2 regions of the Streptomyces sp. NPDC026538 genome follow, and region 1 is predicted to be linked to the other one. Evidence: riboswitches for the same ligand, from Rfam matches in the RefSeq annotation. Region 1 holds a riboswitch; the other holds the start of a gene.
What was found. A riboswitch is a leader RNA that binds a small molecule or an ion and turns the genes downstream of it on or off. The one in region 1 is predicted to bind cyclic di-AMP.
Positions count from the first base shown of each region.

Region 1 (5,922 bases):
GATCCGTACCGGCGCCGACGGATTGGGGGCGTGGATCATCTGTCCGTTGCCGACGTAGATGCCGACGTGGCTGATGCCCGAGTAGAAGAACACCAGGTCGCCCGGCTGGAGTTCGGAGCGGGAGACGCGGAGGCCGGCGTTGATCTGGGCGTAGGTGGTACGGGGGAGGGAGACGCCGGCGGAGCGGTAGGCGGCCTGGGCGAGTCCCGAGCAGTCGAAGGCGTAGGGGCCGGTCGCGCCCCAGACGTAGGGGCTGCCGAGCTTGGAGTATGCGTACGCCACGGCGGCCGCGGCCCGGGAGTCGGGGGCGGCGACGTTGCCCGGGGCCAGGGTGGCGCGGGCGCCGGAGGCCGAACGGGAGGCGCGCGCGGAGTCCCCGTCCGCCGTGACCGCCGCCCGCTGCTGCGGCGAGAGCCGGTCCAGCAGCCGCCGGGCCTCGGCCAGCTTGCCGGTGACGGCGGTCTTCTGCCGCTTCAGCTCGGCCTGCCGGGACCGCAGCGAGGTCAGCTCGACGTGCGCCGCGCCGCGCAGCTGCTCGATCTCCCGCAGCTGTCGGCGCACCCGCGCCACCGCGCCGGCCTGCGCGGCACCGGCCCGTTCGGCGAACGCGGCGTTGTCCAGGTACCGGTCGGGATCGCTGGAGAGCGCCAGTTGCCATGCCGGGTCGATACCGCCGTCGCGGTACTGCGCGGCCGCGGCCAGACCGAGCGCGTCCCGCGCGGAGTTGAGCCTGTCCTGCTTGCGGGCGGTCTCGTCCTGGAGCGCCTTGAGCCGCCGCTGTGCGGTGTCGGCCTTCTCCTTCGCTCCGTCGTACTTCTCGGTGGCCGCCTCGGCCTCCTGGTACAGCTGGTCCACCTTGGTCTTCACCTGCGCCGGTGTCAGTTGCGGCTCGGCGTGTCCGGTCCCTTCGAAGCCCGTCGCGGTGGCCGCGCCCGCCAGGGCGAGGGTGGCGGCCGTGCGGGCCGTACTGCCGCTGAGCGAGCGCTGTCGGGGCTTGCGGTGCGCTGCCACCTGGACTGGTCACGTCCTTTCGTACGACCGCCGTCTGGTCCGTACGCACGCCAGGGGAAGCGCGTATACGGCCGCGGGGTGCGGATTACGCGTCCGGCGGCGGCCCGCACAGGGGGAGCGGGCCGCCGCCGGACTTTCTCGGCGGTGGTGTCCGACTGCCGCCCCTGGCCCGGGCGGCGGTGGGGAGTCGGTCACCTGGGGGAGGACGCTAGGCCGGTCTGTGTCGGCCTGGTAACGCGATGCACGGAATTGGTGTGACCGGATCGTTACCCGACGGTATGTGACCGGGATTCCGGTGCGGAGTCGTCGGCTTCACGGGGCGGGATGACCGAAGCGGCGGTTCCGGGGCGAGCGGGGCGCGCGGGGTGCTATGGGGTGCATATATGCGATGCCGTGGTGGCGGGTAGCGGGCGATGGGCGGCGGGCGGTGGTGGGTGCGGAGGGAGGAGGGGCCGGTGCCCGGCGCCCCGGGGGACCCTGATTAGGCTCCGGGGTCATGGGCGTACTCATCCATCTCTTCGTCGGCCTGCACATCATCGGCATCGCCGCGCTCCTCGGCGGTTTCCTCACCCAGATGAAGGCGATGGGCCAGGGCACGGCCCGCTTCGTCCCCGGGATGCTGCACGGCGCGTTCACCATGCTCGTGACCGGCGTGATCCTGGTCGGCCTCAACGAGGCCGACGACCACCACGTCAACACCGTGAAGATCGGCGTGAAGCTCGCGCTGCTGATCGTGATCCTCGGGCTCGTCTACGTGAAGCGGGACGACGAGAAGGTGGAGAAGGGTGCCTTCGGCCTGGTGGGCCTGCTGACCATGGCGAACATCTTCATCGCCGTGCTGTGGACGTGACCCTCAGGAAGCCTTCGCGAGCGCGGCGCGGGTGACCGCCACCGCGCCGGCGGCCACCGCCGGCCAGGCCGCCACCGCGACCCGCACCCGCCCCGGCCACCTCGGCCAGGGGACGTGCACGGCGGCGGCCGCGACCGACAGCGTCGCCGCGGCCGTCATCCCCATCGGAAACACGGTCGCCCTCACCACACGCGCTCGGCGCACGCGCCATCGCAGCGCGCCCCCCTGGCACGCCGGCGCCCCTCAGGCCGGTCGCACCACGCTGTGGATGATCGACTCGCCGCCGTAGTAGATCGACTCCTCCCGGACGTACGCGCCGGGCTTCGGGGCGTGGATCATCATGCCGTCGCCGATGTAGATGCCGACGTGGCTGATGTCGTCGTAGAAGAAGACCAGGTCGCCGGGCTGGGCGTCGGCGAGGGAGACGGTGGTGCCGGCGTTCACCTGGTCGTACGTGGTGCGCGGCAGGGAGACGCCCGCGGCCTTCCAGGCGGCCTGGGAGAGGCCGGAGCAGTCGTAGGAGCCGGGGCCGGTGGCGCCCCAGACGTACGGCTTTCCGACCTGCGCACGGGCGAAGGCGATCGCCTTGGCGGCCTTCGTCCCGTAGGCGGAGTCGGACGAGGAGGAGGACGAAGAGGACGAAGAGGACGAAGAGGAGCCGCTGGAGGTCGACGTCGACGACGTGTCCTTCGCGGCCGCCGCCTGCTGCTTCGCGAGCTCCGCCGCCTTGCGTGCCGCTTCCGCCTGCTGCTTCTTCTCGATCTCCGCCAGCCGCGCCTTCTCCTGGGCGGTCAGCTGCGACAGCAGATCCCGCGCGGAGGCCAGCTTCGTCTGGACGGTGGTCTTGGCGGTCCTGAGGTCGTCCTGGGTCTCGGTGAGCGTCTCCAGGCTCTTGGCGGCCTCCTGCCGCTTCGCCATGGTCGCGGACTGCTGGGTGGCGTAGTCGTCGACCGCGTCCTTCTGGCGCGAGGTCAGCCGATTCATCAGCTGCGTCTGGTCGAAGTAGTCCTGCGGACTGTCCGCGAGCAGGAAGGTCGCCGTCTCGGGGGCGCTGGCCCCGGTCCGGTACTGGGCCGCGGCGAAGGAACCCAGTTCCTCACGCGCCTTGTTGAGCCGGTCCGTGCGCTCGGCGACGTCGTCGAGCAGGGTGTCGACCTGCTTGCGCTGCCTGCCGGTCTTCTCCTTGGCCGCGTTGTACTTCTCGGTCGCCGACTCGGCCTGTCGGTAGAGGGCGTCGACCTTCTTCTCGACCTCCTCCAGGCTGGGCTTGCCGTCCTCGGAGGGCGCGGCGTTGGCCGTCTGGGAGAGCAGCGCCACGGAGGTGAGGGCGGCGGTGGCCAGGGCGGGGGTGCGTATGCCTGCTACGCGCGTTGCGGACGGACGCGACTTGCGGTGCGACGCCAACGGGGGCGACTCCTTCCATGCTCCGCCTACCGAGTTAGCTGTCGGGTTCGGGCGGGTGGTTCGGAAGGGTTGCCCTACGGTCCGTTCCCCGGTGGGAAGGCGGGACCGATTCACCCCAAGGTTCGGTGTGGGTCCCCGGCTCCGGGCGCGCGGTGGCACCCTGGACTCGGCGGAGGCCGTGCGGCCCGGCGACGTTCGCCGGTGGGGGTCGTACGGCCTGCTCGGCACGGTAGCCAACTCGTGTGCTCTGTGTGAAGTTTGATGTGCGATATGCCCGATACATTTTCGTGACCTTGGCGTTGCGGCTCGGGTGCATCGGTTGATCGGGGATGGTATGCGGCCACTTGTCCGGTGCGGCCGGGTGGTCAGCACTCCCGGCAGACGGGGACACCCGTGCTCACGGTGTGTGATCGCTGACCGTGAGGGGCCGATTCTGGTGGGTGACCGGGGTGAGTTTCCGGGGTGGGGACCGGTTGTCGGTGGGGCGCCCTAGACTCGGAGAGCGATGAGCAGCCTCTTTGACGACAGCTTCCTGGCGAGCCTCCAGCCCCCGCGCGGCCACGAGGAGGGACCCCCGCCGCCGCCCGAGGACGAGCACGTACCGGAGCCGATTCCGGACGACCTGTTCGGCGGGCAGTTCGACGCGCCCCCGGACCGGGACGCCTACTACCGCGACGGCGCCGCCCGCCCGGCCCTGGACGCGGCCGCGCTCCTGGAGGGGCTGAACGAGAACCAGCGGGCGGCGGTCGTGCACGCAGGTTCCCCGCTGCTGATCGTGGCCGGCGCCGGATCCGGCAAGACGCGCGTGCTCACCCACCGCATCGCGCACCTGCTCGGCGCGCGGAACGTGCACCCGGGCCAGATCCTCGCGATCACCTTCACCAACAAGGCCGCGGGCGAGATGAAGGAGCGCGTCGAGCACCTCGTCGGCCCGCGCGCGAACGCGATGTGGGTGATGACCTTCCACAGCGCCTGCGTGCGGATTCTGCGCAGGGAGAGCAAGAAGCTCGGCTTCACCTCCTCCTTCTCGATCTACGACGCCGCGGACTCCAAGCGCCTGATGGCCCTGGTCTGCCGCGACCTGGACCTCGACCCCAAGCGCTTCCCGCCGAAGTCCTTCAGCGCCCAGGTCAGCAACCTCAAGAACGAGCTGGTCGACGAGGAGGACTTCGCCGCCCGGGCGAGCGACGGCTTCGAGAAGACCCTCGCCCAGGCCTACGCCATGTACCAGTCGCGGTTGCGTGAGGCGAACGCCCTCGACTTCGACGACCTGATCATGACGACGGTCAACCTGCTGCGCGCCTTCCCGGATGTCGCCGAGCACTACCGCCGCCGCTTCCGGCACGTCCTGGTCGACGAGTACCAGGACACCAACCACGCCCAGTACGCCCTCGTGCGCGAGCTGGTCGGCACCGGCGCGCACGAGGAGGACGTACCGCCGGGTGAGCAGGACCTCCCGCCCGCCGAACTGTGCGTGGTGGGCGACGCCGACCAGTCGATCTACGCCTTCCGGGGCGCGACGATCCGCAACATCCTCCAGTTCGAGGAGGACTACCCGAACGCGACGACGATCCTCCTGGAGCAGAACTACCGCTCCACACAGACGATCCTCTCCGCCGCCAACGCGGTCATCGAGCGCAACGAGTCCCGCCGCCCGAAGAACCTGTGGACCAACGCGGGCGCGGGCGCACAGATCACCGGCTATGTCGCCGACACCGAGCACGACGAGGCACAGTTCGTCGCCGACGAGATAGACCGTCTGACGGACGCGGGCGAGGCGAAGGCGGGCGATGTCGCCGTCTTCTACCGCACCAACGCGCAGTCCCGTGTCTTCGAGGAGATCTTCATCCGCGTCGGCCTGCCCTACAAGGTCGTCGGCGGTGTCCGCTTCTACGAGCGCAAGGAGGTCCGGGACGTCCTGGCCTACCTGCGGGTCCTCGCCAATCCCGAGGACTCCGTCCCGCTGCGCCGGATCCTCAACGTCCCCAAGCGCGGTATCGGCGACCGCGCGGAGGCGATGATCGACGCCCTCGCCCAGCGCGAGAAGATCAGCTTCCCGCAGGCGCTCCGGCGCGTCGACGAGGCGTACGGCATGGCCGCGCGGTCGACCAACGCGGTCAAGCGGTTCAACACGCTGATGGAGGACCTCCGTACGGTCGTGGAGTCCGGCGCCGGACCGGCCACCGTCCTGGAGGCGATCCTGGAACGCACCGGCTATCTCGCCGAGTTGCAGGCCTCCACCGACCCGCAGGACGAGACCCGGATCGAGAACCTCCAGGAACTCGCCTCCGTGGCGCTGGAGTTCGAGCAGGAGTCCGGGGCGGAGGAGGCGTCGGGCGGGCTGTCCGCCTTCCTGGAGCGGGTGGCGCTGGTCGCCGACTCCGACCAGATCCCCGACGAGGACGAGGACGGCTCCGGCGTCATCACCCTGATGACCCTGCACACCGCCAAGGGCCTCGAGTTCCCGGTGGTCTTCCTGACCGGCATGGAGGACGGCGTCTTCCCGCACATGCGCGCCCTCGGCCAGACCAAGGAGCTGGAGGAGGAGCGCCGCCTCGCGTACGTCGGCATCACGCGCGCGCGGGAGCGGCTGTATCTCACGCGGTCGGCGATGCGCAGCGCCTGGGGGCAGCCTTCGTACAACCCGCCCTCGCGCT
Region 1 covers NZ_JBVHQG010000005.1:110,493-116,414, forward strand. Annotated here, with positions in the region: gene ACZ4N4_RS20945 (C40 family peptidase) at 1-1,011, opposite strand, end outside; gene ACZ4N4_RS20950 (hypothetical protein) at 1,508-1,861, shown strand; gene ACZ4N4_RS20955 (hypothetical protein) at 1,865-2,026, opposite strand; gene ACZ4N4_RS20960 (C40 family peptidase) at 2,105-3,265, opposite strand; cyclic di-AMP (ydaO/yuaA leader) riboswitch at 3,274-3,447, opposite strand; gene pcrA (DNA helicase PcrA) at 3,771-5,922, shown strand, end outside.

Region 2 (5,922 bases), on a different contig from region 1:
CCCCGCGCTCTCCGTGCGCACCGAGGAGCGCCGCGGCACCGAGTGGACCTTCGAGGCGTACGAGACGGAGGGCGACGCGGCCGACGAGGAGCTGCGTCTGCGCTTCCGGGACGACGGGATCCTCATCACCCTGCACTACCGGATGCGCGGCGACGTCGTCGAGCGCTGGGTGACCGTCGACAACCAGGGGGACGTGTCTTTGGAGCTGCTGCGCGCCGACCCGGCCGCCTGGACGCTCCCCGACCGCGAGGGCTGGCGCCTCTCCCAGCTGCACGGCCGCTGGGCCGCCGAGTCCCGCCTGACCCGCGCGCCCCTCACCTACGGCGAGAAGGTCATCGGCAGCCGCCGCGGCCACACCAGCCACCAGCACCTGCCCTGGGTCGCCCTCGACACCGACGCCACCGAGGAGCGCGGCGAGGTCTGGGGCTGCGCCCTCGGCTGGTCCGGCTCCTGGCGGATCGCCGTCGCCCAACTCCCGGACGCGCGCGTGCAGATCACCGGCGGCGCCGGCTACGACGACTCGGGCCTGCTGATGCTGGCCGAGGGCGAGTCGTACACCAGCCCGGTCTTCGCGGGCCTGTGGACCGACGGCGGCTTCGGCGGGGCCAGCCGGGCCTGGCACGCCTACCAGCGGGCGTACGTCATCCCGGACGCCGACCGGGACCGGCCGGTGCTGTTCAACTCCTGGGAGGCCACCACCTTCGACATCTCCGAGGAGCAGCAGGCCACCCTCGCCCGCCGGGCCGCCGCGATCGGTGTCGAGCTGTTCGTGGTCGACGACGGCTGGTTCGGCAAGCGCACCAGCGACCGCGCGGGCCTCGGCGACTGGACGCCCAACCCGGACCGCTTCCCCAAGGGCCTGGGGCCCCTCGCCGACTACGTACACGCCCTGGGCATGCAGTTCGGCATCTGGGTCGAGCCCGAGATGGTCAACGCGGACAGCGACCTGTACCGCGCGCACCCCGACTGGGTGCAGTACCAGCAGGGAAGAAAGCGGACGGAACTGCGCAATCAGCTCGTCCTCAACCTCGCCCGCGCGGACGTCCAGGAGTACCTCTGGCGGCAGCTCGACACCCTGCTGTCCAGCGCCCCGATCGACTACGTCAAGTGGGACTTCAACCGCTGCTTCACCGACGCGGGCTGGCCCGGTGAGCCCTACCCGCAGCGTCTGTGGGTCGACCACGTGCGCGGGCTGTACGCCCTGCTCGACCGGATCCGGGCGGCCCACCCGAACGTCGCCATCGAGTCCTGCTCCGGCGGTGGCGGCCGGATCGACCTCGGCATCATGAGCCGCACCGACGAGGTGTGGACCTCCGACAACACCGACCCGCTGGACCGGCTCGCCATCCAGCACGGCTTCAGCCAGATCCACCCGGCCCGGGTGATGTCCGCCTGGGTCACCGACAGCCCGAACCACCAGCTCAACGGTCGGGTCAGCAGCCTGCGGTTCCGCTTCGTCAGCTCCATGGCCGGGGCGCTCGGCGTCGGCGGCGACCTCTCGCGGTGGACCGAGGACGAGCTGGCCGAGGCCGGCCGCTGGGTGGAGCTCTACAAGGACATCCGGCCCCTGGTGCAGCGCGGCGACCAGTTCCGGCTGCGGCCGCCGACCGGCGGACTCAGCGCGGTGCAGTACACGCTCGGCGACGAGACCGTGGTCCTCGCCTGGCTCCAGGCGCAGAGCTACGGCGAGCCGATCCCGGCGCTGCGGCTGCGGGGGCTCGACCCGGCCGCGTCGTACGAATGCCGCGAAACGGGCGAAGTGCATCGCGGTGCCGTCCTGCTGCACCACGGGCTGCGTACGGAGTTGCGCGGTGACCTGGATGCGACGGTTATCCGGCTGCGTCGCATCTGAGCCTTCTGTCCGAATTGGTGCCTTCATTACAACTCGGTCTGGAATAAGGGGACGTGGCGTGACGTGCGTGAGGAGCGTCATATTCGTGACCGTCCGTCGCGCGTCATGTTCACGTAATTCCCCTGCCTTTCAGGAGAATTGGAAAAGCGCGTAAGGTCGGAATTCACGGAGGGTGACCGGGAATTCCCGTAACGGATCAAGCGAAACTCGGACAGACGGAACTTGGTGCTTGTTTACGTGCGTCCTACTCGCTTACGTTCGCCACGCATCCGGACGGAACGCCTAATCCTGCCGCCGCCCGGAGTCCCCACACACACTCACCCGTGCCCGGCAGGAGCGGGGGACCCACCAGGTATACCGCCTGTTCCGGTTCCCGGGACGGCTAGGGGTGTAGCCACGTCTTCCCGCGTGGCCGGGCAGCTCCAGCCCGAACCCGACAGCTCACCTCGCAGGCGCCGGAGAGGAATGCGTCATGCCCGCGAAGGGTAAGCACCGCCGCCCCAAGTCCCAGCGTTTCACCCGCTCGATGGCAGTCGCCGGAACCGGTGGCGCCGCGCTGGCCCTGCCGCTCATGGGGGCCACCGGCGCCCACGCGGCCACCTCGCAGCCCGTTTCCGAAAAGACCACGCAGTCGCTTCCGACCGTCGAGAAGACCGTCGTCCAGGATTCCGGCACCGCGAATTCCACGCGCCGCGTCTACACGGTGGTGCCCGGCGACTACCTTTCGAAGATCGCCCGGGATCACCACCTCGACGGCGGCTGGCACCGGCTCTACGCCGACAACCGGCAGGCGGTCGGCGACAACCCCTCGCTGATCCACCCCGGTCTCCGGCTCACGCTCGGCGGCCGCCACGCCGCGACGACGCACACCCCGAGCCCGGACTCCTCCCCGTCGCAGACGCGGTCCCACGCGCAGTCCTCCGCCCCCTCCTCGTCGTCGTCCTCGAACGCGTCCTCGAACGCGGCCTCGAACGCGGCCTCGTCCGCGGACGCGTCGACGACGACCGCCTCCGGTTTCGCCCTCCCGGTGACCGGTGGCACCGTCGGCACCGGCTACCACGTGGCCGGCAGCATGTGGTCCAGCGGCTACCACACCGGCGTCGACTTCGTCGTCCCGACCGGTACCCCGGTCAAGGCGGTCGGCGCGGGCACGGTCGTCACGGCCGGCTGGGGCGGCGCCTACGGCAACCAGGTCGTCATCAGGCTCGCCGACGGCTACTACGCGCAGTACGGCCACCTGTCCGCGCTCTCCGTCTCGGTCGGCCAGACCGTGACCGCGGGCCAGCAGGTCGGCCTCTCCGGTGCCACCGGCAACGTCACCGGCCCGCACCTCCACTTCGAGATCCGGACCACCCCCGACTACGGCTCCGACATCGACCCGGTCGGCTACCTCCGCTCCAAGGGCCTCGCCGTCGGCTGACCCGGAACCCCCACCGATCTGACACGCACTGCGAAGGCCGGACCCCCGATCCCCGGGTCCGGCCTTCGGGCGATCGACGCTTCAACGCCGCTGTTCGGAGGCTTATTCCTGGCTTGGTCGAGTATTTAGGCGTGTCTTATGTCACCGTTCGTCAACCCCTTATTACGGTCGCGTAGGTCACAGTCGAAGGTGAATCATGGTCCGACGTGGCAGACGATTCGAAGAGTGACAATGCATCAGTGATCGGGTCGTACGTGGCGGTGGGGGACAGCTTCACCGAGGGCGTGGGCGACCCAGGCCCCGACGGGGCGTTCGTCGGCTGGGCGGACCGGTTCGCGGTACTGCTGTCGGACCGGCGGCCCGAGGGCGACTTCGAGTACACCAACCTCGCGGTGCGCGGGAAACTGCTCGACCAGATCGTGGCGGACCAGGTGCCGCAGGCCCTGGAACTCGCCCCGGACCTGGTCTCCTTCTCCGCCGGCGGCAACGACATCATCCGCCCCGGCACCGACCCCGACGAGGTGGCCGAGCGGTTCGAGCGGGCCGTGGCCCAACTGACCGAGGCCGTCGGCACGGTTCTGGTGACCACCGGGTTCGACACCCGGGGCGTGCCCGTCCTCAAGCATCTGCGCGGCAAGATCGCCACCTACAACGGCCATGTCCGGGCCGTCGCCGACCGGTACGGCTGCCCGGTTCTCGACCTGTGGTCCCTGAAGACCGTGCAGGACCGGCGGGCCTGGGACGGCGACCGGTTGCACCTGTCTCCCGAAGGGCACACGCGGGTGGCGCTGCGGGCCGGTCAGGCGCTCGGCGTCGAGGTGCCGGCCGACCCGGACCAGCCGTGGCCGCCGTTGCCGCCCCGCGGCACCCTGGAGGTCCGCCGCGACGACGTGCACTGGGCCCGTGAGTACCTGGTGCCGTGGATCGGACGGCGGCTGCGCGGCGAGTCGTCGGGCGACCACGTGACGGCCAAGGGGACGCTCTCCCCGGACGACATCAGGATGCGGATCGCTTCCGTGGCCTGAGGCCATGGGGGCGGGTGAGGGGCGGCATCCTTGCGGGCCGCCCCTCACTGTTCCTCGGGCAGCCCCAGTTCGCGCGCCAGCGCCTCGTCGACCCACTCCTGCGCCCGGGAGCGCGACAGGGCGCCCGGGTACGAGGTGAGCTGGACGGCGAGCCCGTCGAGGAGGGCGGTCAGCCGCAGTGCCGAGGCCGTGGGGTCGGGGCACCGGAACTCACCGGCGGCCACCCCTTCGGCGATGACCTCGGCGAGCGCCGCCTTCCACTGCTGGTCCAGCTCCTTGGTGACCTCTCGCAGGGCGGGTTCGCGCAACGCCACCGCCCAGCCCTCGATCCACAGCCGCCAGCCCTTGGCCTGCCCGGTCGGGGCGTACCAGCGCACCGCCGTCCGCAGCCGGCGCGACGCCGACGTGCGGCGGCCCAGCAGCTTGCGCAGATGCGCCAGGTCGTCCTCGGCGGCGTAGGCGAAGGCAGCGGCGACCAGCTTCTCCTTCGTCGAGAAGTGGTACAGCACCAGCGCGTTGCTCACGCCGAGGGACGAGGCGACATCGGCGATCCGTACCGCCGCCACACCCCGCGCCTCGATCTGCTCGATGGCGGCCCGCAGCAGTTCCTCCCGCCGCTCGGCCACGCTCAACCGCACTCTCGCCACGCGGTCACCCTAATCGGTCGCACCCCCGCGCGTGTTGCCGTCCCGGTCCAGCGGCAGCCGCATGAGCGTGAGGTCCAGCCGGCGGCCGAACTTGACGCCCACCTCCCGGACCGTGCCGGCATGCTCGAAGCCGAACCGCCGGTGCAGCCGGACCGACGCGGTGTTCTCCGCCTCGATGCCGGCGATCATGACGTGGTGGCCGGCCTCCCGCGCCGCGGCGATGAGCGCGCCCAGCAGTGCCGAGCCGATGCCGAGCCCGTGCCGGTCCTCCCGTACGTAGACGGAGTCCTCCACCGTGTGCCGGTAGCCGTCCAGCTCGCGCCACGGGCCGTACACCGCGAAGCCGGCCACCTCGCCCGCCACTTCGGCCACGAACGCCGAGCCGCGCGCCAGATGGGCGGCCAGCCAGGCCGCACCCTCGGCGGGGGCCTGCGTGGTCTCGGTCCACAGCGCCGTCGAATGCTCGACCGCGTGGTTGCGGATCGCGCGGACGGCCTCCGCGTCAGCGGGGCGGGCCGGGCGGATCCGCACCTCCCCATCTCTCTCGTATATTGGATTCATGTCCAACATAGTAGATCCGCCGACGGACTCCCTGGTGGCGGGGATCGCCGCCCGTGTCCGCACCGAGCGGGAGCGCCGCCGCTGGACCCTGGCGCAGCTCGCGGACGCCTCCGGTGTCTCCCCGGCGATGATCAGCCGGATCGAACGCGGCGAGAGCAGCCCCACCGCCGTCGTCCTCGGCAAGCTGTCCGCGGCGTTCCAGCTGAGCGTCGCCTCCCTGCTGGCCCTCGCCGAAGGCGCGCAGGACACCACGGCCGACACCGCGGGAGTGCGGCGCGGCGCCGCCGCGGCCGAGTGGCGCGACCCCGGCACCGGCTACCGGCGCCGCCAGATCACCGGACCGCGGTTCCCGGCGGAGATCGCCGAGATCCGCCTGCCCGCCGGGGCCCGGGTGCCCTATCCGGCGGCCGCCTTCGC
Region 2 covers NZ_JBVHQG010000004.1:638,811-644,732, reverse strand. Annotated here, with positions in the region: gene ACZ4N4_RS19910 (alpha-galactosidase) at 1-1,852, shown strand, start outside; cyclic di-AMP (ydaO/yuaA leader) riboswitch at 2,161-2,320, shown strand; gene ACZ4N4_RS19905 (M23 family metallopeptidase) at 2,325-3,272, shown strand; gene ACZ4N4_RS19900 (SGNH/GDSL hydrolase family protein) at 3,512-4,297, shown strand; gene ACZ4N4_RS19895 (TetR/AcrR family transcriptional regulator) at 4,342-4,944, opposite strand; gene ACZ4N4_RS19890 (GNAT family N-acetyltransferase) at 4,954-5,505, opposite strand; gene ACZ4N4_RS19885 (helix-turn-helix domain-containing protein) at 5,504-5,922, shown strand, end outside.
Region 2: linked by a shared signal. The riboswitch ahead of ACZ4N4_RS19905 (M23 family metallopeptidase) and the one ahead of ACZ4N4_RS20960 (C40 family peptidase) in region 1 are both predicted to bind cyclic di-AMP.